Regions from separate parts of the Peribacillus sp. NPDC101480 genome, predicted to be linked through region 2. Evidence: riboswitches for the same ligand, from Rfam matches in the RefSeq annotation. Region 2 holds a riboswitch; each other region holds the start of a gene.
The links. Region 2 has a riboswitch for cobalamin ahead of metE (5-methyltetrahydropteroyltriglutamate--homocysteine S-methyltransferase). Riboswitches for the same ligand answer to the same signal wherever they lie in the genome.
Positions count from the first base shown of each region.

Region 1 (10,470 bases), on a different contig from region 2:
TAATCGTTCAAAATGCAGATCCTGAAAATCGGCTACGCCCGTTTGTTCCATAACCCATTGGACAATCGCTTCATCATCTGCGGACCAACTATGGAACCAACCTGATTGATGGGCATATCGCCCAAGCGAGACCGTCTCTTTTACTGTATAGGAGAAAGCTAATGAGGAATGTTGAGGGAGCACAGCAATGACCTGTGCAAGTTGTTTTGACGAATAATCCTTCAAATCCCTACCTCTTATCCGTACGCTTCCGCCCTTATAATCGAGCACCCCGCTAAGCATACCTAAGAGCGTCGTTTTTCCGCTGCCATTAGGCCCAAGAATCCCGAATAATTCTCCTTTATGTACATCAAAAGAGACAGAGTCCAAAACAGCTTTGTTGTCATATCCACCTGTTAACCCTTTAACTTCAAGCATTCGTTTTTACCCTTCTCTCCGTCTCTTTAATAAAATCAGCGCAAATGCAGGTGCCCCGATAAGTGAGGTGATAACCCCGATCGGCAGTTCCGATGGGGCAATGACCGTCCGTGCTACAAAGTCTGCCAAAATTAAAAATCCGCTTCCTATCAGCAATGACAGCGGAAGCAAATGTTTATGATCAGGTCCCCATATCTTTCGGACAAAATGAGGAATGACCAATCCTACAAAGCCAATCGCCCCTGAAACGGCTACCGCTGCCCCTGTCAATGTCGAACCGGCTATCAAGATCCACATTTTCCGCCGCTTAACATTCACACCTAAGTGTTTTGCCCGGTCTTCCCCGAAAGTCATCGCATTCAATTCGCTTGTATTCATGATCAAGATCAACGAACCAATGATAAAAAACGGCAAAATGATTGCAATATAATTCCATCCGCGCATTGAAACGCTTCCCATCAGCCAGCCGATGATTTGTCTTAATTCATCACCCGTCAGCGCAATCATCAATGAAATGAAGGCACTTAAAAACGAGCTGAAAATGATTCCCGTTAAAATGATCGTTTCCACTTTCATCGATCGATCCATTTTTTTTGCAAAAGTCAATACGCAGAGCATCGTGAGCACTGAGCATAAAATGCTCAATGCCGGAAGAGTGTATAAACCGATGAACGGCAGTGATATATTCAAGAATATTGTCAATACGGCGCCGACCGATGCTCCTGATGAAATACCTAATGTGTAAGGATCAGCGAGCGGGTTCCGGAGCAGTCCCTGAAATGCCGCACCCGCAATCGCCAGCGATGCCCCGACCAACCCCGCAAGCAACACACGCGGCAAGCGGATGTTCATCACGATATTCGTCAGCATCACATCCGGATCAGCGGAAATCGGCAAATGAAAGATCTCCTTGCCGATTATTTGTAAAAGTACGGGAATCGGTACTGACACCGAACCAAAGGAAATGCCTACCGTCATTGCGAATAACAAAATTAAAAACGCAATCAAATAGGCAAACGTCCATTTAGTTGTTAAATTGGTTCGGATAGACTGATTTGGCAAGTTCCTCTACTCCCTCTATCAAGCGTGGACCGGAACGGGTCACCAAGTCAGAATGGACATCAAAGACTTGGCCATTCTTAACAGCATTTACGTCTTGCCATCCTTTTCGGCCCTTCACTTCATTTGCTGAATCTTTCGTATAATAACCATAAGTTGTAATGATGACATCAGGATTTGCAGCAATCATCGACTCTTCATCAATCTTTGCCCAACCGTCCAAGTCAGCAGCAGCATTATCCGCTGAAATAATAGTAAGCATCTCATTCATGAAAGTATTTTTTCCCGGTGTGTATATTTCCGGTGAAGGCGAAACTTCCACTAAAACGGTCTTCCTATCCTCTTCCTTTACGGATTTGGCTTTTTCCTCGATATCCTTAAGCTTCGTTTTCATATCCGCAACGATTTCGTTTGCCTTGTCATGTTCACCCGTTGCCTGTCCAATCATTTCAATAGACTCATAGACTTGGTCAAAGCTTTGTGCATCATTGACTACGAGGACATCTATTCCAGCATCCTTAAGCTGCTGTAAACCCTCATTCGAATTATGGGCACTTGATGCATGGGCAAGAACAAGGTCAGGCTTCATGGAGACAATCAGCTCCGTGTTCATTTCCATTCCGCCAACTTTTTCAATTTCTTTCGTTTCTTCCGGGTAATTATCATTATCGGAAACACCAATGACCTTTTTACCCAAACCAAGTGCAAAGACCACTTCCGTATTACTTGGTATTAACGAAACGATTTTCTTCGGTTTTTCTTCTATCGTTACTTTTTCCCCAGTTGCATCTTTAATCGTAATCGGGAAAGCTTCGTGTTGAGCATGTTTCGTTTGCTGCTGTTCTTTTCCTTCATCAGTAGCTCCACTGCAGCCGACCATCATGCCTGCAGTAAGCAACATCAACAATATCAGACCAAAAATTTTCTTCATTTTCATTCCCCACAATCTTTTTATTTAATTTCTTTCACCCAATAATCCCGGAAGATGCACCCAAAACAAAAAGCACCTCCCGTTAAACGGAAGGTACTTGTATGGCAACAATATCATTACGGACTTCTTAGGGTCTGCCACACACCTTCCCATCCGCGTAGGTTACAGGTGTACGAATTTTGGCAGGTCTCCTGGCTCATGGTCATCGTCAACGGCACCTTCCCATATTTCATACAGTGGTACACAGCCGTCAGCTCCCATATACAGTGGCGGGACCGCGCTGGCATTTCACCAGCTTCCCTTTTAAGTCATTACGACACCAAATCGTTCATATGTATATAATTTTCATTGCCTTCATTATACACCATGTAAGAATCTATTATTATATGATTTTTCTGAACAGGTTCGAAATGACCCTTCCACACTCAATGATTTGAAGCATTTTCAATCAATGTCGCAAACCCATCGACTGATAAACCGGGTGAAATCCGAACTCGATGCAGGGCATGCATCCCTTGTTCCCTTGAAGCTCCCCCAGGTTCGGTAGTGACTGCCATCTTGTATCCGGCTTCATCTGACAGCCTGAGAGTCTCTTCGTTATACCGGCCAACCGGATAGGAAAGCACTGTCGTGTCCTGGTCGAGAATACGGTCGAATAGCTTCTTAGACTGGACCATTTCAGCTTCTTGCTGCTCTGCCGTCATGCGGTTCAGCTCCAAATGGTTGATAGTATGGCTTTCAATCGAAATCCCATTCCTGCTCATCTCCATCATTTGATTTTCAGTCAGGTGATGACCTTTATCAATGGACTTCCCGATCATGAAGACAGTTGCTTTCATATCATTTTCTTTTAATATCGGGAAAGCCTCCGTGAAGTTATCTGTATAGCCATCATCAAAAGTAAGCCAGACACACTTCTCACTTGGTATCCGATTCTCGGTTAAAACGAGGAATGCCTCTTCAGGAGATAATGTATAGTAGCCATTCTCCCGAAGCCAAGCCATCTGTGACCGGAATTCCTCACTTGGAACCCGAAGGCGATTACCTTCAGAAATGCTGTGATACATCAAGATTGGAAGCTGGACGGCGGGCTCGGCCGTTATCCAGTCTCCCGTATCGATCTGGCCCTCCAATTCCTGCCCTGCCCCATTATCCGCCGCTTCGACCACTTCGATGTCATCTTCCGCAATCGGTGCAGCTGTCTTTGTGCCTATACCTTCTAAAATCTCTTGTGAGCATGCAGGTAAAATCAAAATCCCCAGCAATGCAACCATCCTTAATACTCTATATTTCCCCACTATCATTCTCCTAATTTTTTATAGTAAAATAGTACCAGAAAACTAGTGATTAATAAAGTATTCCATTAAATGAAAAAAAGGGAAAGACGAGAGCTTAGTGACCTGTTAAGCATTTATGAGGATTTTTTTTAATAAGTATGTGCTATTAGCTTGAAAAGTTTGCCTATAAGAAATATAATAAATAAGTCGTCGACTTTTTATATGTCCCAGTAGCTCAGCAGGATAGAGCGACAGCCTCCTAAGCTGTAGGTCGTAGGTTCGATTCCTATCTGGGACGCTAACTAAAAACCCTGTTACAATGCGGTTCTTCCGCGTAGTAGCAGGGTTTTTTTCTGTGATTTATGGGGCGGTTAAACAAATTCATAAAAAAAATCCGAGCCCTGTGAAACACAGAACTCAGATTTTTTATATACAGATAACCAATAGACCCAAACAAAACTCCCTTTAGCTATACTTACTTTCTATCTAAGCCTATCTCGTTGATTTTTTCATCAAAAATAGGTCCGAAACTTTCAGAATAAGTATTCGTTAAATGCCTATTGTCCCGGTAAATTATAACATTACCAATAATGGGCTGAAATTCACCGTTCACTTTAAAGTAATCTGTTAAGTCAATTTTATGCAATGATTTATTCTCTTTTTCAAATTGTCTCCAAAAGCTTTCGTCTTTCTGATTATCTACTGAATTCATTTTTTTTGTTGTTTCTTCTATTCCATGTGTTTCTAATGATTCCAGTACATTAAAACTATATCTTGGATCATCACGAACCGCTAACACTTCAATACCATATTCATCTTTAACATACTGCAGCTGATCAACCATCTGTTGTTGTATTTTATTATTGGGCGTATCAGAAGCTGTGGCGTGAGAAATGACAAGATCTACATCTGCATCCTTTAGATAATCGAGAACATTATTGACCCAGATACCTTTCAAATCATCATCCGTATAACCTGTTGAAAAACGTGTACCTGAACGGGTCATATTCAATACACGATAATTATCATCTTTTGTAGCTTTTAATATGGCACCTAACCAATGCTCTGAATGGGAACTGCCGATCAGGGCAATTGTAGCATCGTAATTTTCAGTTTCGCCATATTCCCCAATTTTCAAGTCACTTTCCTTCAACCCTTGGTTACTGCCGTCCAAATGCGATTGTGGTAAATCATCAAAGACTTCAGAATATGATGGAATTGGTTCCTGATCAGGTATATCATCAGGGTTTTTTACAGCTAACGCTCCTGGATAATTTTTATCGTTTATATTATTTTCCAGCCTATTTTTATCTATATATACTCCAATTAAAAGCGATGCAATCAAGAGTACATTCACACTGCCCATTATCCCGAGTCTCTTGAATGAGAATTTGTTGTCCTTTGAGCTTCGGATTGGTTCTTCTATATATCGAGTCATAAAAAAAGAAAGGGCAATTGATGAAATGATAATAAGAGTTCCGACGATGAATCCTGGAGTTTCTTGGACATTATAACGATAGAACTCCAATAAAACCCAATGCCACAAGTAGATTCCAAAAGCGATTCCACCTAGCTTCACCATTACGGGTGAACCTAAAAAGCGTTTGACACCATATTTTGTATCGCGTGTACCAGACAAAACAATGAATAATGCGCAGGTCATTGGCCATAAGGCAATATACCCCGGAAACATTTCAGATACATTGAAAACTATTCCCGTTAAAATTAAACCGATTAATCCAAGCCACCCTATCACTGTTGCTATATATTTATTTACCTTAATTGATGATAAATTGATACAGAGCAAACTGCCTAAAGCAAATTCCCACACACGTGTCATCGTTATGAAATAAGCCCATGGCTGATTGACAGAGGTTAAATATATGGAATATATAAAAGAAGAAACAAATAATATTCCTAAAATCGTATTAATTAATGTTTTAACTTTAGTTAATTTATATTTTTTTATTAAAAATAAAATCAAAGTGAATAATAAAAACCAAATTATATAAAATTGTCCCTGTATAGACAAAGCCCAAAAGTGTTCAACAGGTGTTTTCATTTGACTGGAATCTAAATAATCCGTGCTCGAAAAAGCAAGTTGCCAGTTTTGATAGAAAAACATGGAGGCAAATACTTCATGTATAGTTTTATCTAAAATTGATTTAGGTAATAAAAACCAACTTAAAACCAGAACAATTGCAAGAATAAAAAATACAGAAGGAAGTAATCTTTTTATTAATTTGGTGACATATGGAAGAAAACGAAATTCCCCTGTTCGATTAATTGTGGAAACAATTGAAGTAGTAATAAGAAAACCTGAAATTACAAAGAATACATCAACCCCGCCAGAAACACGATTAAGCCATATATGATAAACCGCCACCAGCAGTGCGGCAACAACACGTAACCCTTCGATTTCGGGTCTGAATTTACTCTCAGTATTAATTAATTTTTGATTCATTCGATTCTATCTCCTACCTTTTGTCATGCATACAATTTAAAATTATATCACTTTACAATAATGATTTGTCAACATAGTAGAAAAGGTTCTTTAATTTTCACAAGTACGGATTTTTTTCCAACTTTTCAACCAAGGCCCCTTACAGAAAATGTCGTTGCCTGGGCACGAAGCCTACAGCAGAACGTTACTTTATGAAAAAACGTCAGTCCACCATGGGGCATTATGAATATTTGGAAGCAGACGCAAACTCGGCATGTTACAACTTGTTATTCAGAAACATAATCATGTTTTTTTTAAAATATATGTTTTATCCTGTCCCATCCGGGTATATGAATACTGTAAGACATTCTCACCAAAGGAGATGATAGTGCATGATGAGTACAATCAGAAGCCAATGGAACAAAGAGAATGACGCAGCGGTGTTTAGTCCCGGTGATCAGCGTTAGAGTCAATTGAAGAGATGGATGATAATCAAATATGGGAATTACTAGTCTTCTCATCCAAAGGAGGAGGATACGATCATGAGTATTTACAGCCTATGGAATCCAGAGAATGATGAAGCAATTTTCAGTCCGGGTGATCAGAAGCCATTCAGTACACTCATACGAGTAGATTCGGATAAACACACACACACTGACAAAACACTTGAATATGAATTACATGGCACCGTACTGAATGAAATTTAACAGATGCAGGATATATGGAAAGGGATGGAGCGAGCGCTCCATCCCTTTCTGCCGTCTTTTTCTTTTATACTAATTTTGCGTTCATAAAGCTGCAACCTTGTTGTCTGGAAAGACGGGCCTGCCGACAAGGAAATTTCCCCATACCTGCTCCATTTAATTAACTCCATAAAAAAGAGCCCTTCACCTTGGAACTAAAAGTGAAGGACTCTTTCCTTTATTTATCGAATTTCAGTTTTGCCAAGGCATCTGCCAATGCAGTATTGATCGGCTCTTCTTTATTTTGCTTTTTCATATAATTGGAAACTTCATTTTTGGATAATTTTTGATTTTTATTTTGCCCTCTACGTTTATTGTAAGAAGAAAGTTTTTCGTGGAAACCACATTTACAGGTGAATGTCTGTGCTTCTCCTTGACCGCGCATTTCCATCTTTTTATGACATTGCGGGCATCTGGCATTTGTTACACGTGAAACACTTTTTTTGTGGCCGCAATCACGATCTTGACAGACAAGCATTTTTCCCTTTTTACTATTCACTTCTAGCATCAGCTTGCCGCAATCAGGACATTTCGTACCTGACACGTTATCATGCTTGAATTTTTGGTCACTATTTTTGATTTCAAGGACGATATTTTTGGCATAAGTGCGCATATCGCCGATAAAGGCCTGCTTTGGCAGCTTTCCTTTTGCTATCGCAGTTAACTTTTGCTCCCATTGGGCTGTCAAAGCTGGAGATCTCAAGTCTTCAGGCGCCAATTGTAGAAGTTGTTTTCCTTTCGAGGTAACATGAAGGCCCTTTCCCCTCTTCTCGATCAGGAAGCTATTGAACAGCTTTTCAATAACGTCAGCACGCGTTGCCACAGTTCCAATCCCGCCAGTTTCACCAAGAGTCTTGATGAGCTCTTTGCTTTCCCCTGCCATGAAACGAGCAGGATTCTCCATCGCCGAAAGAAGCGACCCTTCATTGAATGGTTCCGGCGGTTTCGTTTCACCCTCTGTTTGTTTCACAGTCGAAATGGTTAAACTGTCACCTTTTTGAACATTCGGAAGCAGTTGCTCAGCAAGGCCATCCTTAGCTTCTTCCTCATCGAATTGGTGATCATAGACTTCCTTCCATCCCGATTTCAGGACGACCTTCCCTTTTGCCATGAACGTTTCCTGCCCCATTTTTGCGGTGATGGTCGTTTGTTCATATTCAAAAGGCGGCATCAATACAGCAAGGAACCTTTTAACGACCAAATCATAGATTTTCGATTCTTTGTCGCTCAGTTTTCCCGGCAGCGGCGTTTGCTCAGTGGGGATGATTGCATGGTGATCAGAAACCTTGCTATCGTCCACGAACGATTTATTGGTTTTAATTGGGCTGCGCAGGATCCTTGATGCATACTGGGCATATGGTTTAATGCTTACAGCCTGTAATCTTTCTTTTAGCGTATCAACCAAATCCGTTGATAAAAAGCGTGAATCCGTCCTTGGATAAGTCAAGACCTTATGGCTTTCATATAAGCGCTGCATGATCGATAACGTCTCTTTCGCCGAATAGCCGAATTTCTTATTGGCGTCCCGTTGAAGTTCTGTTAAATCATATAAAGAAGGGGCAAAATTTTTCTTATGGGACTTGTTTACTTCAACCACTTCTGCACTTTTCCCCTTAACGGCTGCAAGAACCTTTTCTGCCTTGGTTTTATCGAATGTGCGGATATCTTTTGATTGGGCATCTTGCCAGACGAGGCGCAAATTGGGTTCTGCAATTGCCGAAACGCCATAATATTTCTTAGGTTGGAATTGTTTTATTTCCTCTTCTTTTTTTGCAATCATCGCAAGTGTCGGCGTTTGGACCCTCCCGCAGGATAATTGGGCATTGTGCTTCGTTGTTAGGGCACGTGTCGCGTTCATCCCAACGATCCAGTCCGCTTCCGCCCTTGCTACAGCAGAGGCAAATAGGTTTTCATACTCCTTGCCATCCTTCAGATTTCTGAATCCATCTTTGATCGCTTTATCCGTTACAGAGGAAATCCAAAGCCGCTTGACCGGCTTCTTCACATTCGCTTTTTCGAGAATCCAGCGTGCAACAAGTTCCCCTTCACGTCCTGCATCCGTTGCAATGATGACATCCTTGACATCATTGCGATTTAATTGTGTTTTAACCGATTGAAATTGTTTGCCTGATTGCTTGATCACGACCAATTTCAAAGCAGGCGGCAGCATGGGCAGGTCCTCAAGGCGCCAAGTTTTATATTTTTCATCATAAGATTCCGGATCTGCATGGGTGACCAAATGACCTAGTGCCCAAGTGACGATATACTGATCGCCTTCAAAAAAGCCATTACCCTTTTTCCCGCAATTCAGCACTTTTGCTATATCTCTGCCGACCGAGGGTTTCTCGGCCAGTACGACTGTTTTACTCATAATAACATCCTTTCGCTTTTAAACTGGTTCCTCCATTATCTCATATAATTTAAGACAGGGCGATAATGCACGGCATGGCATTGGATCCATTGGTTCACATTAAGGATTACCCTTCGAGGGGCTCCCTGTACCCACATATATGTAAATTAATAGATTAGATAGCAATCCCGTGCAGATTTTAGTATGATGAAACGTAGGGATTTTTTCAAATTAATTGGGAGGTTCAATATAAATGAGCTTACTTTCTATAGATAAATTAGCACACAGCTTTGGCGACCGTACCTTATTCAAGGATGTTTCCTTCCGCCTGATGGCCGGCGAACATGTTGGTCTGGTCGGGGCAAATGGTGTCGGGAAATCAACGATGATGAATATCATTACAGGGCAACTTATCCATGATGATGGCCGGGTCGAATGGACACCTGGTGTCGAATATGGCTATCTTGATCAACATACGATACTTTCAAAGGGTAAATCGATTCGCGACGTCTTGAGGGATGCATACTTACCTTTATTCGAGCAGGAAAAAGCTCTGAATGAAGTTACAGAGAAAATGGGTACTGCCACTCCGGAGGAACTTGAAGAACTCTTGGAACAAATGGGTGAAATCCAGGACAAGCTGGAAGCCGGCGGTTTTTACAATCTGGATATTAAAATTGAAGAAGCAGCACGCGGTTTAGGGTTGGATGCAATCGGTTTGGACCGTGATGTCTCTGCCCTAAGCGGCGGACAACGGACAAAGGTTTTACTAGCCAAGCTACTTTTGGAACAGCCTGAAGTACTGCTCCTTGATGAACCGACGAACTACTTGGATGTAGAGCATATCCGCTGGCTGAGCAGCTACTTAAAGGAATATCCTAATGCATTCTTATTAATTTCGCATGATACCGAGTTCATGAACGGCGTCGTCGACGTCATCTTCCATCTTGAATTTTCTAAATTGACCCGTTACACGGCAACTTATGAAAAATTCCTTGAGCTGGCTGAATTGAATAAAAACCAACATATTAACGCATATGAAAAACAGCGCGAATTCATTAAAAAGCAGGAAGATTTCATTGCAAAGAATAAAGCACGCTATTCAACGACCGGACGGGCAAAGAGCCGTCAAAAGCAATTGAATCGCATGGAACGCATCGATCGTCCCGAAACTGCAATGAAACCTACCTTTGACTTTAAAGAGTCACGTGCGAGCAGCCGTTATGTCTTTGAAGGTGAAGATCTGGAAA
Region 1 covers NZ_JBNNSB010000003.1:122,486-132,955, reverse strand. The annotation lists gene ACQKMF_RS11880 (heme ABC transporter ATP-binding protein) at 1-417, opposite strand, end outside; gene ACQKMF_RS11875 (FecCD family ABC transporter permease) at 424-1,479, opposite strand; gene ACQKMF_RS11870 (ABC transporter substrate-binding protein) at 1,442-2,413, opposite strand; cobalamin riboswitch at 2,572-2,746, opposite strand; gene ACQKMF_RS11865 (polysaccharide deacetylase family protein) at 2,833-3,681, opposite strand; tRNA gene ACQKMF_RS11860 (tRNA-Arg) at 3,909-3,982, shown strand; gene ACQKMF_RS11855 (acyltransferase family protein) at 4,160-6,148, opposite strand; gene ACQKMF_RS11850 (hypothetical protein) at 6,670-6,834, shown strand; gene ACQKMF_RS11845 (DNA topoisomerase III) at 7,049-9,241, opposite strand; gene ACQKMF_RS11840 (ABC-F family ATP-binding cassette domain-containing protein) at 9,474-10,470, shown strand, end outside.
Region 1: it holds a riboswitch for cobalamin, as region 2 does, so the genes downstream of both, ACQKMF_RS11870 (ABC transporter substrate-binding protein) here and metE (5-methyltetrahydropteroyltriglutamate--homocysteine S-methyltransferase) in region 2, are expected to answer to the same signal.

Region 2 (10,470 bases):
GGTTCAAGAATCGTTTAGGCTGTTAAAAAAGGTCTATAAGGTAACGGATGAACAATATAACGATCATATGGAACATGTCATCAAGACGCTTGATATCGGTCCTTTGCTGGACAAACCAGTGCGTAAACTCTCGCTTGGTCAGCGAATGCGCTGTGAGCTTGCGGCAGCTTTGATCCACAATCCGCCTTTGCTGTTCCTGGATGAGCCGACAATTGGACTTGATGTGCTCGTGAAAATGAAGATTCGTGAGTTCCTGAAAGAAATCAATGAGAAATATAATACGACAATCCTTTTGACTACACATGATCTAGGAGACATTGAAGCATTATGTGAGCGTGTAATCATGCTTGATGAAGGACAAATCATCTATGATGGGGAATTGCAGAGTTTGAAAGATAACTGGGCTGAGGAAAAACAGATTCATTTTCAATTCATCGAGCCGATCGCATTGAAGGAATTACAATCATTAGCGCTCCCATTTACTGCTAACTGGGTTTATGATGAGAAAAATCAAACTTACATTGCCTTGTTGAAAGAAGAAAGTGATCATATTTCACAGCTTGTTTCAGCTGTCGTATCTCATTTTAAAATAAAAGACATCAAAATCCATGAAACGTCCATTGAAGAGATCGTTCGCAATATTTACGAAGAAGGCACTGTCTGACTCTCTTATCAATAAGAAACAACGTGTCTATCAAGAAGGGGGAGGGCCATGGGGAAGTATCTTGCCATGATCCGCATGCGTTTTTTAATGATGCTTGCGTATCGAACGGATTATTATACCGGCATTTTAATTTATAGCATTAATATCGGTGCTTATTATTTCTTATGGAATGCGATATATGGAGAAAAAAGCTCCATCGAAGGACTTTCAAGCATGCAGATGACAACCTATGTCGCGGTTGCATGGATGGCGCGCGCTTTTTATTTCAATAATATTGACCGCGAAATCGCCACTGAGATTAAAGACGGCAAGGTTGCCATTGAGATGATCCGGCCTTATAACTATTTAGGCATGAAAACGATGCAAGGACTTGGGGAAGGGATATTCCGTTTCTTCTTCTTCTCAATTCCGGGGATGCTGCTGGTAGCTTTCATTTTTCCTATCGAATTGCCGCACGAGCCGGCTACATGGGGGATGTTCGGCATTTCCTTGCTGTTCAGCTTCATCATCAATACACAAATTAACTTATTGACGGGAATCACGACCTTTTTCTTATATAATAATGCCGGATTAATCCGCGCTAAAAGGGTTATCATTGATTTATTTTCCGGCCTGCTGCTGCCCATCAGTTTCTATCCTATATGGGCGCAGGAAGTGATGAAATATTTACCCTTTCAAGGGATCAGCTATGTACCAAGCATGATTTTTACGAACGGGTACAGTTCAGGCGAAATTGGCATGGCGCTTTTACAGCAGTTAATTTGGTGCATCATTCTCATAATACCGATTCAGCTTTTATGGATAGTCGCAAAAAAACAGCTGATTATTCAAGGAGGTTGACGGGATGTTTTATGTATCGATGTTTTTTCAATACGTGAGTCAATATATGAAAACAAGACTGCAATATAGAGCCGATTTCTTCATGGAAATCCTATCTGACCTGCTGAATCAGGTCGTGAATCTGGTATTTATCTTAGTCGTTTTTGGACATACCCAATTTTTAAGCGGCTGGAGCCGTGAAGAAATCATATTCATTTATGGATTTTTCCTTATCCCATTCGCCCTTTTTTCAGCCTTTTTCAACATCTGGGATTTTAATGACCGCTATATCGTCAAAGGTGAAATGGACCGGATATTAACAAGACCGATACATAGCCTGTTTCAAGTCATTTTAGAAAGAATCGAGCTTGAAGCGTTATTTGGTGTTGTGACCGGTTTGATCATTATATTCTATTCGGGGATTTCATTGGATCTGCAGCTTGCGTGGTATGACCCGATTCTTTTCATCATTTTTGCAATAGGCGGGGCCCTTGCTTATGCAGCCATATTCGTTGCGATAGCAAGCATTGGTTTCTGGTCGGATGCGAAAACATCCATCATGCCAATGATGTACAATATCGGGAACTATGGGCGCTATCCTGTTGATATTTATAATAAGGTCATTCGTTTTGTCCTTACATGGGTGCTGCCATTCGCGTTTGTTGGTGTCTATCCGGCATCTTATTTCCTTAGAAAAGAAGAGTGGTATGCATATGCATTTGCCACACCTGTAATTGGGGTAGCCTTTTTCATGATATCCGTATTCATATGGAATCAGGGAGTGAAGAGGTACCGCGGTGCAGGGAACTGAAAGAAACCCCTTCAACAGATTCATGTTGAAGGGGTTTTTGTTTATTTGCGTTTATTCTTTCTTTCAATATATCTTGCTTGTGCTTGAACATATAGCTGCTTTTCCACTTCGGTTTCCGGAATGACCTGTGGTACGTTTGTCGGCTTACCGTCTTCATCAATGGCCAGCATCGTTAAAAAAGCACGGGCCGTAAGCTGTTTCTCACCTGTTAATAGGTTTTCGCGCTCCACTTTCACGAATACCTCCATTGATGTGCGATGGGCACAGGTGACATAAGCTTCAAGGTTGATCGCATCCCCCGTCTTGATGGGGGCCAAAAAATCAAAAGAGTCGCTTGAAGCAGTCACAACGGGTTTTCGACAATGGCGCATAGCTGAAATGCAGGCTATTTTATCAACATAGGCCATTACTTTTCCGCCAAAGATGGTATTGTGATGATTTGTATCCGGTGGAAAAACAAGGTCGGTTAAAAAGGTCCGTGACTGCTGTGTTGGGTGGGCAACGTGCTTTTCAATCATTTGCCGGTTGGTTTAGCTAACAGGTTTTCACGGACGATTTTTGCTGCTTCGACCATGTTTTTCAGGGATGCGACGGTTTCCGGGATACCCCTTGTTTTCAGTCCGCAGTCAGGATTGATCCAAAACTGGTCTTTATCCAATACCTTGATCCCACGTTCGATCATATCGACCATTTCTTCCACTGCCGGCACACGCGGGCTGTGAATGTCATACACACCTAGACCAATACCTTTTTCATATGTTTTTTCCTCGAATGCGGAAGCAAGCTCCCCATGACTGCGGGATGTTTCGATGGAAATTACATCGGCGTCGAGGGAGGAGATGACATCCATGAAACTGTTGAAGTCGCAATAGCACATATGCGTATGAATTTGGGTTGTATCCTCCACGCTTGATGTCGATATCAAGAACGAATTCACAGCCCAGTTCAAATATTCGTCGCGATCGCTTTTTTTCAATGGCAGACCTTCTCTAAGTGCAGGCTCATCGACCTGAATCATTTTGATTCCAGCGGATTCCAATGCAATGACTTCTTTTTCCAAAGCGAGTGCCAGCTGATAGCATACATTCTCCCTGGAAATATCATCACGGACAAATGACCAGTTCAAAATCGTAACAGGACCTGTAAGCATTCCCTTTACCGTCTTCTTCGTCAGTGATTGTGCGTATACACTTTCCCTGACTGTCATCGGTTCGATGAAATGGATGTCGCCGTAGATGACTGGCGGTTTCACACAGCGGGATCCATAGGATTGTACCCACCCCTTTTCTAAAAAGACGAATCCACCTAACTTATGGCCGAAGTATTCAACCATATCCGTTCGTTCGAATTCCCCATGAACAAGGACATCCAAACCGATTTCTTCTTGGATTTCGATCCACCTGCCGATTTCTTCGTTAACGAATGTTTCATATTGCGAAGCGGTCCATTCTCCTCTTTTGAATTTCCCGCGTGCTTGTTTAACATCAAATGTCTGCGGAAAGCTGCCGATCGTAGTCGAAGGAAGAAAAGGCAATTTGAAAAATGCCTGTTGATTTTGGTAACGCTCTTTAAATGGAAGCTGACGGCCGGCGGTCCTGGTTTTAACCTTTTCGACATTGGATTGTACAGTTCCGTGATTCCGGGCATTTGAATTTGCTAACGTTTGAAGCGTGAATTTATTAGCATCGACTTTTTCGGCGATTGCTTCAAAGCCTTGATTATTCCCTTTGACCAAGAGTGTGATTTCCTCGAGTTTCTCATCAGCGAAAGCAAGGGCCTCTTTCACTTCGTTTGATAGGGCGGTTTCATTACGAACGGTCACTGGCACATGAAGCAAGGAACAAGAGGGCTGAAGCCAGATTCGGTCTTCGGCTACCATTGTCTTAAGAGTCTCGATCAATTGGATTTTTTTCGATAAATCAGAAAGCCAAATGTTTTTTCCGTCAATCACACCTGCAGCAAGCACTTTGTCCTTCGGAAAGCCGAATGCTTCCAGGTTGCTTAGATTCCTCCCTTTGTCATGTACAAAATCAAGACCGATTCCTTGGACTTGTAATTCGATGACTTCCTGGTAATGTTCCACGGCATCAAAGTATGTTTGTAGCATGATGTTCAGGTTTGGTGCTGCTTCATTCAGTTTTTCATAGAGGTAAGTAACAGTTTGCATATCTTCTTTGGAAATCGATGAAACAAGTGAAGGTTCGTCCATTTGAACCCACTTCACGCCTTCTTGCTCCAACTCCCGGAGGATTTGCGTGTATAGGGGAAGCAGGCTCAGGATGATGCCAGGGATATCTTGTTTTTTGAAGCCTTTGGAAAGGGAGATGAAAGTATAAGGACCGATCAACACGGGCTTTGTTTCAATTCCTAGCTTTTCCTTGGCTTCCCGATATGCTGCAAGTGGTTTATTTTCCGTTAACGTCAGCTGTGGCACCTTTAATTCAGGGACAATATAGTGATAGTTCGTATTGAACCATTTCGTCATTTCGGAAGCGACTTCATCATTGTTTCCGCGAGCCATTGAATAATAAACGGAAAGGGGAACGCTTCCGCTTTCATAGGCTGAATAACGTTCAGGAACAAGACCGAACATTACGGACATATCGAGCATTTGATCATAGAAAGTGAAGTCGTTGACAGGAATGATATCAATGCCTCGTTTCTTCTGTTTTTGTAAGTTGCCTAAACGGATGGCTTTTAGTTGTGCCGTAAATTCTGCTTCATCGATTTTACCGGACCAGTAAGCTTCCAATGTACGTTTCCATTCACGATCTTCCCCGATTCGAGGGTAACCCAAACTACTGCTTTTCAATATTCCCATCCTCCTATATTCATTTAATTGAGCAATAAAAAAAGCATTCCTAACCGTCAAAAGAGATGGTTAGAAATGCTTAAAATAAAGAGGCATGCAAAATGCCCCTTACAATTATAAGGTCCCTAACACCTCCCTATCTCCCGTAGGTTAAAACAGTGTTGTCGAAATAGGCAGGTCTCCTGACTTAGGGATTAACATTAGCGGCGGGCCTTCCCGATCCGTTGATCAGTGGCATATTGGATGGCGCTAACACTCCCATTACAGTGGCGGGACCGTCCCGGAATTACACCGGACTTCCCTTTTAATCCTAATTTAAAATTAGGAACCTATTTCCACATATGAAATTTGACAAAACCTGCCTTGATAACTGTTTGTAGGTTAAAAATTTATAAAATAAAAACTATTATAAAAATTTAGACAATCTTAACATATCCGACCAAAAGGGTCAACATGAAAAAAAATTCAGTAAAAGTATCCGGTTATAAGGTGTGTGGGTGATAAGGATGAGGTCTGTTCCTAAAAAAGAATATATTGTTTGGACAGGGAGTATGTATAGAGGAAGTGGCGTTTTGAAATGGGGCGTGGGGGATGACTTTCTACATCTTGATTGCAGGAATCATTTTTTGCATGGTGATGAGTATTCGTACGTTATTTCTTGTTGAGTCGGGAGGAAAGAAGTTTTCTCTGGAGGATATGCTGTGGCTTGGCAATTTATATGCGACGATATTAGTTGGATTTGCACTGATTTATTTATTATACGAACTTCAGAATCATTCGGTGATTCTTGATATGGGCAATCGATTGGATGGCACTTTCTATGAACAGTTGAAGACTTCTTTTTATTTTAGTGCGATGACGATGTTTTCTGTAGGGTATGGAGATATAGCCCCGATTGGCATGGGCAGGATGATAGCTACGATTCAGGCTTTCATCGGTTATACACTGCCGGCAGCGTTCGTGATCCGGACGGTGATCGATTTGGAGCACAAAGATAGGAAGGATAAATGAAAGTTGTGTTTCTTTCGATTATTGGGTACTCTTACCATAATGAAAGAAATGGAGGGTTTAATATGACTGTTAAAATTGGAGAAAAAGCACCTGATTTCAAGCTCCCTGCAAACAATGGTGAAATGGTGTCCCTATCGGATTTTAAGGGAAAATATATTGTTTTATATTTTTATCCAAAAGACATGACGCCAGGTTGCACGACGGAGGCCTGTGATTTCCGGGACCATAATGAGCAATTTGAGGAATTGAACGCGGTCATCATTGGAATCAGCCCAGACCCAGCTGCACGTCATGAAAAATTCATCGAAAAACATGGATTGCCTTTTCTGCTGCTGGCTGATGAAAATCATGAAGCGGCTGAATCATTTGATGTGTGGCAGTTGAAAAAGAACTTCGGCAAGGAGTATATGGGCATTGAACGTTCAACTTTCCTGATTGATAAGGCTGGTATGGTAGTCAAAGAATGGCGTAAAGTAAAGGTCAAAGGCCATGTCGAAGAAGCTCTTCAAACTCTTCGCGACCTCGAAAAATAAGGGACAGGCAGATGAAGGATGAGCGAATAACGAAGCTTGCAGCCAGGCTGATTCATCATTCGATACAATTACAGCCAAAAGAGAGAATCCTCATACGGGGGAATATCAATACGAAACCATTATTGAAAGAGCTGATTGATGAAATATACAGAGTGGGTGCTTATCCATATGTAGAACTCGAAGACGATGAAATAAGCCGCCACCTGTTACAAGGGAATGTAAAGGAACAACTTGACACCTCTTCACAATGGGCCTTGAGGAAATATAAGGATATCGATGCGGTAATCATCATCACCGGGGAAGAAAACGATGTGGAAATGACCGATGTTTCCATCGAGAGGCACCGTCTTCAAGGGGAGGCTATGAATTCCCCCACTCTTTTCTATGTAAACAACCGACGTTGGGTCTTGCTTAATTATCCCACCAACGCATCAGCGCAAAAAGCCGGCATGACCTTCGACAGGTACGAAGATTTTCTTTTGAATGTATGCAACATGGATTACGGGAAAATGGAGACGGCCTTGAAACCGTTAAAACAATTGATGGAACGAACTGACAAAGTCAGGATCGTTTCGCCAGGAACAGATTTGACCTTTTCCATCAAAGGTATGCCGGCCGTCATATGTGCCGGAAAAAAGAATTTACCTGATGGGGAAGTGTTTACGGCACCCATAAAAGATAGTCTCAATGGTAGGATATCCTTCAACACACCAACAACCTATGAAGGATTCACCTTTAGTGACATAGAATTAAACTTGGAAAAGGGAAAAATCATTAAAGCTACTTCCAATCGTGACTCTGAAATGAACCAAATTCTGAATATTGATGAAGGGTCCCGGTTTATCGGGGAGTTCGCAATTGGGATCAATCCATACATATTGGAACCTATGGACGATATCTTGTTCGATGAGAAAATAAGCGGAAGTCTGCACTTGGCTCTTGGACTTGCCTATGAAGAAGCGGATAATGGAAACCGATCATCGATTCATTGGGATATGGTCTTGATCCAGCGTCCCGAATATGGGGGTGGTGACATCTTCTTTGACGACGTCCTGATAAGAAGGGATGGCGTTTTCATTTTGCCGGAATTAGATGCATTAAACCCAAATTCCTTAAAATAAAGCCTTTTTTAATAAGGCTAAGGCTTTTGTCCAACTCAAAAAGGGGACACCTGAATATGCTTTATTAAGGGAATACCTCCTCAGAGAAAGTTGCGCGGGACACATAGAGCCCGTGTTTTTTTATGTTAATTAAAGGGAGAGATAAACATGTTAATACTTTCAACTGTCATTCCGAATGAAGGCATCCAAAAGAAGATGACGGAAGCTTTTAGTGACTTGAGCTTCATTTATCAAAAAGGATGGACGGATGGGCCGCTTCGTGAAGCTGAAATCTTAATTACATATGGTGAAGACTTAACTGAAGAAATCATTGGGAAAGCTACGAACTTGAAATGGATCATGGTCATGAGTGCAGGGATGGAATTAATGCCATTTAAAGCCATAGAGGAAAGGGGCATTCTGGTGACGAATGCTAGAGGCATTCATAAAATACCGATGGCAGAGTATACGATAGGGATGCTTTTGCAATATGAAAAGAAATTGAAACTGCTTATGAAGAATGAAAAGGAAGAACTGTGGGATAGAAAGATTGAAGTAGGGGAATTGAACGGCAAGACGATGCTCGTTATTGGCGTGGGTGCAATTGGAGGGGAAGTGGCTCGTCTTGGGAAAGCCTTTCGGATGAAGACGATAGGAGTGAACCGGAGCGGGAAGCCAGTGGAATCCATCGATCACCTTTATGCCCTGGATAATTTATTGGAAGCCATACCGGGAGCCGATTATATCGTATCCGTCCTGCCAAGTACGGATGAAACGAAGGGCCTTCTGCAAAAAGAACACTTTGAAGCAATGAAAGAAACTGCAGTATTCGTGAATATTGGCCGCGGCGACCTGATTAACGATGAAATGTTGATCGAAGCCCTGGATGCCGGGGAATTATCTCATGCCATCTTGGATGTATTTGATCCGGAACCTTTAGGAAAAGGGCATCCGTTTTGGAGGATGGAGAATGTTACAGTCACTCCGCATCTTTCAAGTAAAAGCGGAGAATATTTACCAAGAACCTTTGCCATATTCGAAAAAAATATGCGTGAATACCTGAAAGCTGGAAAAGACTTCACCAATGTAATCGACTTATCCAGGGGATACTAAACTCAATGCAAAAATGGGAAAGATTCAATGTGCTCATGAATAAACTAAAAAAGAATGGTTAAGCCATTGAATTATTGACAAATTCAACGCATAAAAGGTACACTATTTATAAACATTATAATTTAAGAATGCATACTTAATGAGAAAAAGAGGTGGATGACGGTGTCTGAAGTTCAGTTAAAAGAAGCGTTGGATTCCTTAAAAGATACCGGTGTAAGAATAACTCCTCAACGCCATGCGATACTTGAGTATTTGATAAGCTCCATGTCCCACCCTACCGCTGATGATATATATAAAGCGCTGGAAGGCAAGTTTCCTAATATGAGTGTGGCAACGGTTTATAACAACCTGCGTGTGTTCCGTGAGGTAGGTTTGGTGAAAGAACTTACGTATGGTGATTCTTCGGCAAGGTTTGATTTTGTGACGACGAATCATTATCATGTAATTTGCCAAACTTGCGGGAAAATTGTGGATTTCGATTATCCTGCATTGGATGAAGTCGAGCATTTCGCAGCACAAGTCACCGGTTTCAATGTTAGTCACCATCGGATGGAAATCTACGGCGACTGTACGGATTGTGCGAAAAAAGAATCGCATTAAAAAAAGTTCCTCCACTTGGTTGGAACTTTTTTTCATGTTATGAAGAAATGATACAATTGTTAAAGACTTCTTTAAAGGGAATTCAGCTAGCCGAATTCCTTTAGTCATGCAGGCTTTTCCGGTTATATTTTTCGTTGAATTCTTCGCCTTCCAACTTTTTGTCAAGTGTCAATGGTTCTTCACAATGCATGCAAATATCTACACGCCCTAGTATTTTTGTAGGTTTGCCGCAGTTAGGACAGACAACCTGGATCGATTTTGTGGAAAGCATTCCAATCCAAAAATAAACCCCTGTACTTGCGATTATGAATAAAAGGCCCAGCCCCATGAAAATCGTCATGACAACAGGATGCGTTTTGAAGAAAAGCCCAAGGTACATTACGATGAAGCCAATGAAAATCAAACTCAAAGCAAAAGTACGTATTTTATTGATTTTGCTAGAATATTTAGCCATGGATTGTCCCTCCTAAAATATAACTTTAACTATAACATAAACAGCGGATGGAACAAAAAAGAAATAAAGGATACATATTACTTTTGAATTGAGATGGTTTGGGGTAAGGGAGATAAGCAGGAATTTGAAGAGTTTTGTCGAAAGTCTAAAAAAAAAGGTTTTGGAGGAATTTATGATGGAAGATATCCTTCGCCCGATTTATCAAGAGCGAGCAAGTTTAAAATCTACACTTGGAATCTTGTTAATAGAAAAAAGGGATGATAATAGCCCGATTACCGATACATTTGACTACATCCTTTTTGTGATTGCAGACGAAGCCGAAGAGGCCGTGTTTTTAAAGCATTACACTTACCGGGATAAAAAGGCAGCCTTGCATATCGTACAGGAAGACCAGTTAAAAGAATGGCTTCTATTAGGTACGAACCGCAAAGTGGTTGACTGGATATATAACGGGAAGGTTCTTTTTGACCGGAATGAATATTTGGACCGTTTGAAAACAGAAATCCGGGAGTTCCCCTTCTATGGAAGGAAGTTAAAGATGGGGATGGAGTTT
Region 2 covers NZ_JBNNSB010000008.1:767-11,236, reverse strand. The annotation lists gene ACQKMF_RS22450 (ABC transporter ATP-binding protein) at 1-664, shown strand, start outside; gene ACQKMF_RS22445 (ABC transporter permease) at 713-1,504, shown strand; gene ACQKMF_RS22440 (ABC transporter permease) at 1,509-2,294, shown strand; gene ACQKMF_RS22435 (acyl-CoA thioesterase) at 2,336-2,812, opposite strand; gene metE (5-methyltetrahydropteroyltriglutamate--homocysteine S-methyltransferase) at 2,809-5,115, opposite strand; cobalamin riboswitch at 5,262-5,454, opposite strand; gene ACQKMF_RS22425 (potassium channel family protein) at 5,698-6,117, shown strand; gene bcp (thioredoxin-dependent thiol peroxidase) at 6,180-6,650, shown strand; gene ACQKMF_RS22415 (aminopeptidase) at 6,662-7,771, shown strand; gene ACQKMF_RS22410 (D-2-hydroxyacid dehydrogenase) at 7,919-8,863, shown strand; gene perR (peroxide-responsive transcriptional repressor PerR) at 9,020-9,463, shown strand; gene ACQKMF_RS22400 (YgzB family protein) at 9,564-9,917, opposite strand; gene ACQKMF_RS22395 (nucleotidyltransferase-like protein) at 10,093-10,470, shown strand, end outside.

Region 3 (10,470 bases), on a different contig from region 2:
CGATGTAATGGACAACCCTCTTATTATGCAGAATGTTAACTGATTAAGCCAATTGGCTGATTGCACGCCATAATTGTACATGACGGACCTTCCTTGGAAGGAAGCGTCCCATTTCTTCTTCATTATATCCTGCATGCAAGTTCTTATGGTCGAAAATGATTGGCCGGCGAAGTAAATCCGGGTTATCTTGAATAAGCTTGCAAAGATCATTAAGTGGTGTATTATTTATATCGATATTCAGGCTTTTGAATTTTTTGGAACGGGTTGAGATGATTTCATCTGTCCCGCCTTCCGTTTTACGTAAAATCTCTTTTATTTCTTCTATAGAAAGTGGTTGGGAATATAGGTTACGTTCATTAAAGGAAATTTCGTTCTTCTTAAGCCAAGCTTTTGCTTTACGACAGGCTAAACTGCTTGGGGTAGTATAAATTGTTACCATTAAAATCGACTCCTTCAAAGTTTTCAAGTTTATTGGAATGAAATTATTTTTATATTTGTGATACTCTTACTTTAACGTTCCTTTGTGTCAGCAAGATGTCAAGAAAAATAAACTTAAATGTTATTTTAAAAAAGAAAGGGAGAAAATGAAATGGAATCTGCCTTTAATGAAAAAGAAACGGTTTGGGTAATGATGCCGAAAAAGGACCTGCATAGGCCGTTATTTAACTGTGATGTGCGGATGGTATCATGACAGGGGATTTTTGGTCACCAGTCAGGCTATCGATACAAGTAGCGGGACTATCGGGTATCCTTGTTTTCGTTTTAGGAATTATCCTAGCGCGAATGATGGCTAAAAAGAAATTCAAGGGAAGAGTCCTGTTGGAAACAGCGTTTTTATTGCCGCTTGTTTTGCCGCCTTCCGTCGTGGGGTTTTTATTGATTGTGATTTTTGGCAAGAGTGGAATGCCGGGACAATTGATTGAAAGGGTTTTTGATCAGCCACTGATGTTCACGTGGTGGGCGGCGGTCATTGCATCTACCGTGGTAGCGTTTCCGCTTATGTACCAATCCGCTAAAACGGGCTTTGAAGGTATAGATGAAGAAATCGAAAATGCAGCAAGGGTTGACGGGGCCGGCGAGTGGAGATTATTCCTGAATGTATCCCTTCCATTGGCGGTCAAATCCATCGTCACTGGTGCCATCTTGAGTTCTGCGCGTGCATTGGGGGAATTCGGGGCCACACTCATGTTTGCCGGAAACATTCCCGGACAGACACAAACCATACCGACGGCGATTTATATCGCCATGGACTCCGGGAATATGACATTAGCCTGGCTATGGGTTGCCATAATCATTGTCATTTCATTCATTATGCTTTTTATCGTGACATACATAAAATGAATGCTGTTTCTCGAATATGCTTATGAAAAAGAAAGGTGCGGCTTCTACGTCCTCTTTATGGGTGAATCCGTTTTTTTCGTAAAGGTTCCGTGCAGGCAGGTTCATTTTACCGGTCGAAACGGATATCTTTTCCCAGTCGTCGGGTAATTGAAGAGCATGCAGCAGTGCATCCGCGATACCCTGCCGAAAATAATCAGGATGGACGACCATCCGGCAAATCAGTATTTGACCATTTTCTTTTGTATAAGATATTGCACCCGCTAAGGTACCACCCTTTAAAAAGCATAGAAACGTTTCATGACAATGAATGAATTGTTCATATGTTTCCAATAATGGAGGGATATCAGCAAAGCCGATCATTTCCGCTTCCACCTTATAGGCTTCTTTCTGAAGTTTAAAAAGCTGCCGGCCATAATCGGAGTCCAGGTCCCGAATTGTCATGAGCAATCAAATCACTCCCTTTCATTACATTATAATGGAAGAGGGGGATTATTGTTTCTAATCAGTCTATGTTATAATCGACAAACAATATGAACTAATGAAATGAGGAAGAAATTTGTTAACATTTGAAGAAAAATTGAGCATCATTGAAACTTTTCCAGAATTACAGCGAAAAGACGTTTCTTTGGGACGTGTGAACTTCCATTATCCAGATAGCGTCCAAGAGAAAAAAATCGTCGTTCAGCACTTGCATCCCAATGGAAATGGATTCGTTTACGCTGGGCATATGAGAAAAAAAGACACTGACCGTAAAGGGTTTATCAATATACGTGACTATGATGAAGCGGATTTGAAAGAATTGATTCAAAAAAGCGTGGATTACCTATCAAAACCTCCGGTAGAATTCGAAGAAGAGGAAAACGAGTTCGCTAGGTTGGAAGGGGCATGGATTGGCCCTGAAAAGCAAGAGCTTACACTTGAAAGGGAAGACCTGCTTTGGAATGTTTATTCAGGGTCGAATCTTGAGGAATGTTTCGAGAGTCCGATAGAGGCGGAGCGTTACTTATTGGACGAAGGCTTCCGACAAAGCAAGAAGAGGAATATGTAGAATTTTAGGATAATTTGTCGGTTGATTTACTGCGATAATCTTGTTTTTTTAGGATTTCCCATGATATAATATGAGTAATTATTTTTGTTCGGAAAAGTTTGATAGAAGGATTTACTGTAATAGGATTCCTCTTGAAACATTATCCAGAACCAAAAATAGTAATAAAATGGATTTTTCCAAACACAGGAGGAACTATCATGGTACAAGGTAAAGTAAAATGGTTTAACGCAGAAAAAGGTTTCGGTTTCATCGAAGTTGAAGGCCAAGACGATGTATTCGTACATTTCTCAGCTATCCAAGGAGAAGGCTTCAAAACGCTTGAAGAAGGCCAAGAAGTTTCTTTCGAAATCGAGCAAGGCGCTCGTGGACCACAAGCAGCTAACGTTCAAAAATAATTGAACGCATATAAAAAAAAGACTCCGAACTTGGAGTCTTTTTATTTTTCTTTTATTTCGGCGATTTCCTTTAATGCTTTGTCCAATTTTTCTTCGATCCGTTTAGAACGATTAAAATGCCCTGACAGGAAAAAGACGATGAATATAACGAATACTACAAGCACTAGCATAAAAAGGATAGGAAGGAACTGTGTTATATTTTCAGTCATTGGATATTATCTCCTTTTTTCTTCCATTATACTCCATGCTTACGGCTGCTATGATAGAGGGAGCCAAGTTTTTTAAACACTGAAAGGGGATATGCGAGCATGCATATCCCCTTTCAGTCAGTTCTGGAATAGCGAGGCGAACTTTTGAAGTCTGGGCAAGTCTGATTCTTGATACATCTGTTCTATCTTCAATGTCACCAATAACTGGCTCTTGGCAAATAACATGTCCCGGAAATGATCGACCGCCCCACAAAAATGATTATAGTTGGTTTCACCAGTGCCGAAGACTCCCGTTTTCAGATGAGCAATAGGCAACTGTTCCAGTTCTTTATAAAGGGCTGCTGATTTAGCGGGAAGCTCCCCATTGCCCCATGTATAGGTGCCGACGATCAATGCATCGTAATCTGGCAATGTACGTGAATCGAATTCATTCATTCGATATAGTCCAGCTTCAGGTAAAAGGGAAGCGAGGGCTTCAGCAAGCGCTTTTGTATTGCCGCCGGCAGAATGATAGACAATGGCAACTTTACAGCTCATCGAACCCATTGCTGGCATTTACTTGACTGTATGTCCTTGACTTCTGTTCGAAGAAATCGGTTTTGGTAAGTCCGATGGATTCATCATCGAACGTTTTGATCCATGGCATCGGGTTCTCGCCATACTCTTTATACAAATTTTCAAGGCCTAGCATACGTAACCGTTTGTTGGCGATATATTCGATGTACTCATTGAATTCTTCCAAATCAAGATCGGCTTTGGTTTGGATATCTTCGAGCATATATTCAGACCATTCCTTTTCGAGTTCGACTGCTTTTTCAATCGTTGTATAGATGAACTTCGTGTTTTCTTCATTATTTAACTCAGGATATTCATACATCAAGATTTGAATGAGCATTCCAATGAAATCGAAATGTACCATTTCATCGCGATGAATATAGGATATCATCGTAGCCGATCCGGTCATTAGATTTTGCCGTCCTAAATTATAATAAAAGGCGAAAGCCAGATAGAAATAAATTCCTTCAAGGTTCGTTGAATGGATCAGTGCCTCGAATAAATGCTGTGGGCTGGGATCGTCCACGAACGTTTGATAAGCATCAACGATCGGTTGGTTACGCTTAATCACTTCAGGATGTTCTTTGATGCGGTCGAAAAGCTGTTTTTGCTTGCCTACCGGAATCAAGGAAGCAAGGATATAGGAATAAGACTCATTATGGATCGATTCCTGCTGGGCCATGTTGGCCAGGATAGCTTTTGCCGCCGGATCTTTGATGTACCGAAGGATTTCTACTAATGTGGGCGTTTGAAGACTGTCCATTCCAGCAATCATCGTAAGGATATCGAGAAATGCATCCTGGATATCTTCATCCAATTCGCCCCACTGCTTTTTATCCTGAATCATGTTCACGCTCGAAGGCTTCCAAAAGTTATTGATGAGCTGTGTATAGGTATCATAGAATTTTTCATACTGAATATCGTTCCAAAGGAGGAAGCCTGAAGCTTCTCCTTTGAAAACACCGGTTGCCTTGGTTGGATGCGTCGGTTCGAGCATCCGAATTTTTTTGATATGATTGGTCATTCGTGAAAACTCCTTTAAGAATAGATTACTGGGTCATGATTGTCGTTAACTTGAACAGCTTTCGCAGGCATTGTCATATTCGGAAGAAGTCGAACGAACATAATACGTTGATTTCAACCCGCTTTCCCATGCCGTTAAATGTATATCCAACAGGACCTTCGCTTTGATTGTATTGTGTACATACAGATTAAAGCTGATTGCTTGGTCAATATGGCGTTGTCGGGCTGCATTTTGCCTGATGCTTTCCAGTTGGTCCAAATTGAATCGCGTCTTTTTATAATATTCATACGTATTTGGCGTCAAGCCTGGTGCGGTCACCTTGAATTTGAAGTTTTTCTTTTCTTCGTAAAATTCAATTTCATACAAAGGGTCGATGCCATCCGTGGAATTACCGATTTTGGCTGTCGATGAATTGGGGGCAATCGCCATTAAATATCCATTACGGGTTCCGTGTTCCTGTACGTCTGCTTTTAAATCCATCCATTTTTGATCTATATAGTCACGGAGTTCGAAATAGTCCCCTGTATGCCAATCAGATCCTTCAAAATATGGGTATGATCCTTTTTCCTTGGCCAATTCGTTGGATGCCTTGATTGTTAAGTAAGCGATCTTTTCGTATAAAGCATCGGCATATTGAACAGCCTCATCGGATTCCCAATAAATATTCTGTGTGGCAAGTAAATGATGCCATCCAAACGTTCCTAAACCAATTGCCCGGTAACGTTTGTTCGAGATGGATGCTTGTTTGACAGGAAGATTATTCACATCAATGACATTGTCCAGCATACGGATCTGAATGGGAATCAATCTTTCCAAAACATCGCTGCCCACCGCCCGTGGCAAGTTAATGGATGAAAGGTTGCAGACAACGAAATCGCCGCTTTTACGAACCACAACAACATCTCCATCTTCTGTTTCATATTCATCCGTGATCGTCGAAGGGCTTAGGTTTTGGGCAATCTCCGTACAAAGGTTGGAACAATAAATCATACCTTTATGTTTATTGGGATTCTTCCGATTCACTTCATCGCGGTAGAACATATACGGTACGCCTTCTTCTAATTGAGAAATCATGATGCTTTTCATGATGTCCATCGCATTGATTTTTTCAAAGCTGTAGTTTGGAAGCGTGCCATTTTCTGCGGCCTCGACAGCAAGTGCATAATGTTTCCTGAAGCTTCCTTCGCCTTTCTTCTCGTCATAAAGATCTTCAAGTGAAAATCCAAGGGTTTGCTTGACGGTATGCGGATCGAAAAGATACCATTCTTTTCTGTCGCGTACAGCCTCCATGAATAAATCCGGTATGCAAACGCCTGTAAATATATCATGGGCTTTTAATCTGTCATCCCCGTTTTGTGTCTTCAAATCGAGGAAGCTCATGATATCTTTATGCCAGGCATCCAAGTAAATCGCGATGGCACCTTTACGTTGACCCAATTGATCGACACTTACAGCTGTCTGGTTGAATAGTCGAATCCAGGGCGTCGTGCCGGAACTATTTCCAGAGAAACCCCGGATATCAGAACCAAGCGAGCGAACCTTACCAACGTAAAGGCCGACACCGCCGCCGAATTTAGATACTTTTGCTGCATCGTAGTTTGATAGATAGATGCCATCAATGGAATCTTCAATCGCGTCGATAAAGCAAGAGCTTAACTGTCCATGTGTTTTCCCAGCATTGGAGAGTGTAGGAGTCGCAACAGTCATATAAAGGTTGGACATGGCCCAGTATGCTTCTTTTATAAGTTGCAGGCGATGCTCCGTTTTTTCCATTCGCATGATTTCCATCGCGATGATCATGAAACGTTCTTGCGGCAGTTCGTAGACCTTGTCCTTTTTTGGGCGGGCCAGATAGCGGTCGTTCAATAAGTAGATGCCTATGTATGAGAATAATTTATCTTTTTCCGGGTCGATCACCGAGCCCAATTCCTCAATTTCCGCTTTTGTATATGAAGATAGCAGTTCTGGCTTGTAAATTGGATAACGCTGACCTTCCGAAAGCTGGGAGAGCTCTGTGATCAGCTCATAGAATGGGCCATAACTCTTGCCTGCATAACCACGATTGGCTTGTGCATCCCTATACATTGTATTCAACAGTTCTGCTGCAGCAACGAATGTCCAATCCGGAGCATCGATATCCACACCCTCAAGAGCGAGCTGAATCAGTTTTTTTGATGCCTGTTCTTCGGTTGAGTCACTTTTGCGATCAAGCCATTTTGTAAAACGCTTTTTGAACTTTTCCATATCGAGACGGCCTTCGAATTCCTTCGATAACATCTCAAGCTGGATGGATTTCTTTTCTGTTTCATTTTCACTTATGGTATAGTTATATGTTTGAGTCATTAATAATCCTCCTTGTTAACTTCCGCTAAAATAAAAAAACCGCCCAAAGAATTGAGCGGATCAAACGATAGAATAAAAGAGCCATGAAAAAATAGCCGTTATACTATCGTTTCATCATCTCAATCCCCGAAGAATAAGAAACGTGAAAAATTCAAGGCAGGTCTCCTGACTCATGATCATCCTACTTTGAGTCCTTCCCGTATAGAGAGCTATACAGTGGGTTTCTCATTTCGTCACATTTACAGTTGCGGGGACAGTTCCGGGTTTACACCGGATTCCCTTTTCAGCCATCACTGGCACCTTGGATTATAAAAATTCTATATATAGTTATTGGTATAGATTATGTAATCAATATCTAGTATTTCTGCTTATATTATCGTAAGCCATATACGATGATAATTCAACTAATATATTTGAAAAAAACCAACCCTTATCTATTGACAAAGTGATGGCAGAGGGTGAAGGAATGAAAGATTTTATTGGGGAATGGATAATTCAAGCGCTGATTTTACGGGATTTTGTGTTAAAATAAAGTGTCTAGTAAAGGTGGCTCTCCCTTATTGCGGTGAGGGGATTCGCGGAAAAATATTTATGAAAAAGGGGATAAAATCTTGGAAAAAGTATTAGTTTTTGGACATAAAAACCCGGATACAGACACAATCTGTTCAGCAATCGCTTATGCAGATCTGAAAAAGCAGTTAGGTATCAACGCTGAACCAGTTCGTCTGGGTGAAGTGAATGGTGAAACTCAATATGCATTGGACCAATTCAAATTCGATGCTCCCCGTCTTGTGGAAAAAGTTGCAGGGGAAGCTGATGGCGTAATCTTGGTCGATCATAACGAACGCCAGCAAAGTGCTGAAGATATTGACCAAGTCCGTGTGTTGGAAGTTATTGACCACCACCGTATCGCTAACTTCGAAACGAGCGATCCTTTATATTACCGTGCGGAACCAGTTGGCTGTACGGCAACCATTTTAAATAAAATTTATAAAGAAAACGGCATTGAAGTTCCTAAAGCAATCGCAGGTCTTATGCTGTCTGCCATCATTTCCGATTCTTTATTGTTCAAATCACCTACATGCACGGAGCAAGACGTTGCAGCAGCTATGGAATTGGCTGCCATTGCGGGAGTCGACGCTGAAACATATGGCTTGGAAATGTTGAAGGCGGGAGCTGACTTGAGCGACAAAACGATCGCCCAGCTCATCACACTTGATGCAAAGGAATTTTCCATGGGATTGGCTAAAGTGGAGATTGCACAAGTAAATGCTGTGGATCCAAACGAAGTCCTTGCTAAGCAAGCTGAATTGGAAGCGGCGATTGAAGCGGTAATCGCTGTCAAGGAATTGGACTTATTCCTATTCGTCGTAACGGATATCTTGACTAATGATTCTGTTGCCTTGGCTCTTGGTAAAGCGGCTTATGCAGTGGAAAAAGCATACGACGTTTCATTAAACAACAACATCGCCGTCTTAGAAGGCGTTGTATCGCGTAAAAAACAAATCGTGCCGGTCTTAACGGATGTATTCAGCAAGTAATAAAGGAAAAGGGATGCTCATTATTTGGGCATCCTTTTACTGTACATGCAAAAAAAGACTCAACCATCCATTAAGGATGTTTGAGTCTTTTTTCTTAATTCAAGGCTTCCTTTTCTTTTTCATAGGCGATGACAATCAATTCTTTATTGGCTTCCTCGCCTAGTTTGCTTTCAAAGCTTTTCAGTTCATTCAATAAATCCGGTGACAGATTTGCTGCTGTATAATCCTGCTCGGGTGTCATGCTTTTCGCTCCTTTCAAAAGGAAATGATTCATATTATCTATTTTGTCGGTTTGAAAAGTTTCTATTCAGCAGAATGTTACTTCTTCAAGATATTTTACTTTCTGAGGTGGCGAGTTTTTCAAGCAATGACGAACTTTCTTCATCGAGCCCTTGGACTTGGACAGGTATTCCCAGAAGCTGATATTTAAGGATAACCGTATCAACAGCACCGACTGCTGAAGCATCCCAGATCTTGGAATGGGAGAAGTCGATGACGATTGCATCGGCTTTTTCCTTGAAGTCAAACTTCGAAACAAAGTCCTGGACAGAAGCAAAAAATATTTGTCCGCTGATACGATAAGTGATTTTCTTAGCCTGGATATCTTCCTTTTTCTCTGCTGCCACTTTAGAAATTTTAGCCGAGAAGAAAATCATGCTCAAAAGCACTCCGGCAAATACCCCTTTTGATAAGTCATGTGTATAAAGAACAATGAGGACCGTCACGATCATCACGGCTGCATCCGACTTAGGAGCTTTAGTGAGCCTCTTTAGGGAAGACCAGTCAAATGTCCCGATTGAAACCATGATCATGACTGCGACAAGTGCAGCCATCGGTATTTTAATAAGGACATCATTCAATACCACGATTAATACCATAAGGAATGCTCCCGCTACAAATGTCGAGAGCCGGCCCCTTCCACCTGATTTAATGTTGATACCGGATTGGCCAATCATCGCACATCCTGCCATGCCTCCAAAACATCCGGCGATTATATTCGAAATCCCCTGGCCCTTGGCTTCCCTATTTTTATTACTGTCCGTGTCAGTCATCTCATCGACAATTTGAGCTGTCAATAACGATTCAAGCAGCCCAACAAACGCAAGGGCAATGGAATAAGGGAAAATGATCGCCAAAGTTTCGAAGGTCAAAGGGATGTCTGGAAGCATGAACATCGGGAGCGCTTCGGTCAATTGCCCCATATCCCCAACCGTCCGCACCGTAGCCCCTGTGGTAACTGCAACGACCGTCATGAATATGATGGCGACAAGTGGTGAAGGTATGACTTTCGTGATCAGCGGAAAAAGATAAATGATTGCTAATGAAACGGCTGTCATGACATACATGATCCACGTTTCGCCCACGAAATGGGTAAGCTGTGCCGTGAAAATCAAGATGGCTAAAGAATTCACAAAACCAGTCATGACCGGTTTCGGGATGAACTTCATTAATTTCCCGATTTTTAAGACCCCTAGTAAAATTTGCAGCAAACCAGTCAATATTGTTGCAGCAAGTAAATAGTTCAAGCCATGATCTTTAACAAGGTCGACCATGACGAGTGCCATTGCGCCAGTGGCAGCCGATATCATTCCCGGCCTCCCGCCGACGAAAGAGATGACAATGGCAATGCAGAATGAGGCATATAGACCAACCATTGGGTCAACGCCAGCAATGATCGAAAAGGCAATCGCCTCCGGAATCAATGCCAAGGCAACGACAATTCCCGATAGGACATCTCCTCTAACGTTGCCGAACCATTCCTGTTTGTATGCAGATGTATTCAAAGAAACACTCCTTCTTTCTTTTATATATGTGTGTTAAATTTCTATTTTTAACGCACTAAATTATAGCATGAGCCCTTCTTTCTATCTATATGGATAATATAAACGACAAATCGAGGGCTATTCATTTCTAATTGAATGAAGGTAAAATGCCTAAAGCGGGAAGAATTGATACAAGAGGTGCTTGAGCCATCTTGTAAGGGAACCAAGGCTGAAGAAGCCTCGATTCATCT
Region 3 covers NZ_JBNNSB010000007.1:231,932-242,401, forward strand. The annotation lists gene spx (transcriptional regulator Spx) at 44-439, opposite strand; gene modB (molybdate ABC transporter permease subunit) at 688-1,341, shown strand; gene ACQKMF_RS21975 (GNAT family N-acetyltransferase) at 1,303-1,782, opposite strand; gene ACQKMF_RS21980 (hypothetical protein) at 1,898-2,389, shown strand; gene ACQKMF_RS21985 (cold-shock protein) at 2,587-2,784, shown strand; gene ACQKMF_RS21990 (hypothetical protein) at 2,826-2,993, opposite strand; gene ACQKMF_RS21995 (flavodoxin domain-containing protein) at 3,111-3,548, opposite strand; gene ACQKMF_RS22000 (ribonucleotide-diphosphate reductase subunit beta) at 3,520-4,572, opposite strand; gene ACQKMF_RS22005 (ribonucleoside-diphosphate reductase subunit alpha) at 4,618-6,915, opposite strand; cobalamin riboswitch at 7,054-7,234, opposite strand; gene ACQKMF_RS22010 (manganese-dependent inorganic pyrophosphatase) at 7,527-8,456, shown strand; gene ACQKMF_RS22015 (hypothetical protein) at 8,551-8,697, opposite strand; gene ACQKMF_RS22020 (SulP family inorganic anion transporter) at 8,783-10,240, opposite strand.
Region 3: it holds a riboswitch for cobalamin, as region 2 does, so the genes downstream of both, ACQKMF_RS22005 (ribonucleoside-diphosphate reductase subunit alpha) here and metE (5-methyltetrahydropteroyltriglutamate--homocysteine S-methyltransferase) in region 2, are expected to answer to the same signal.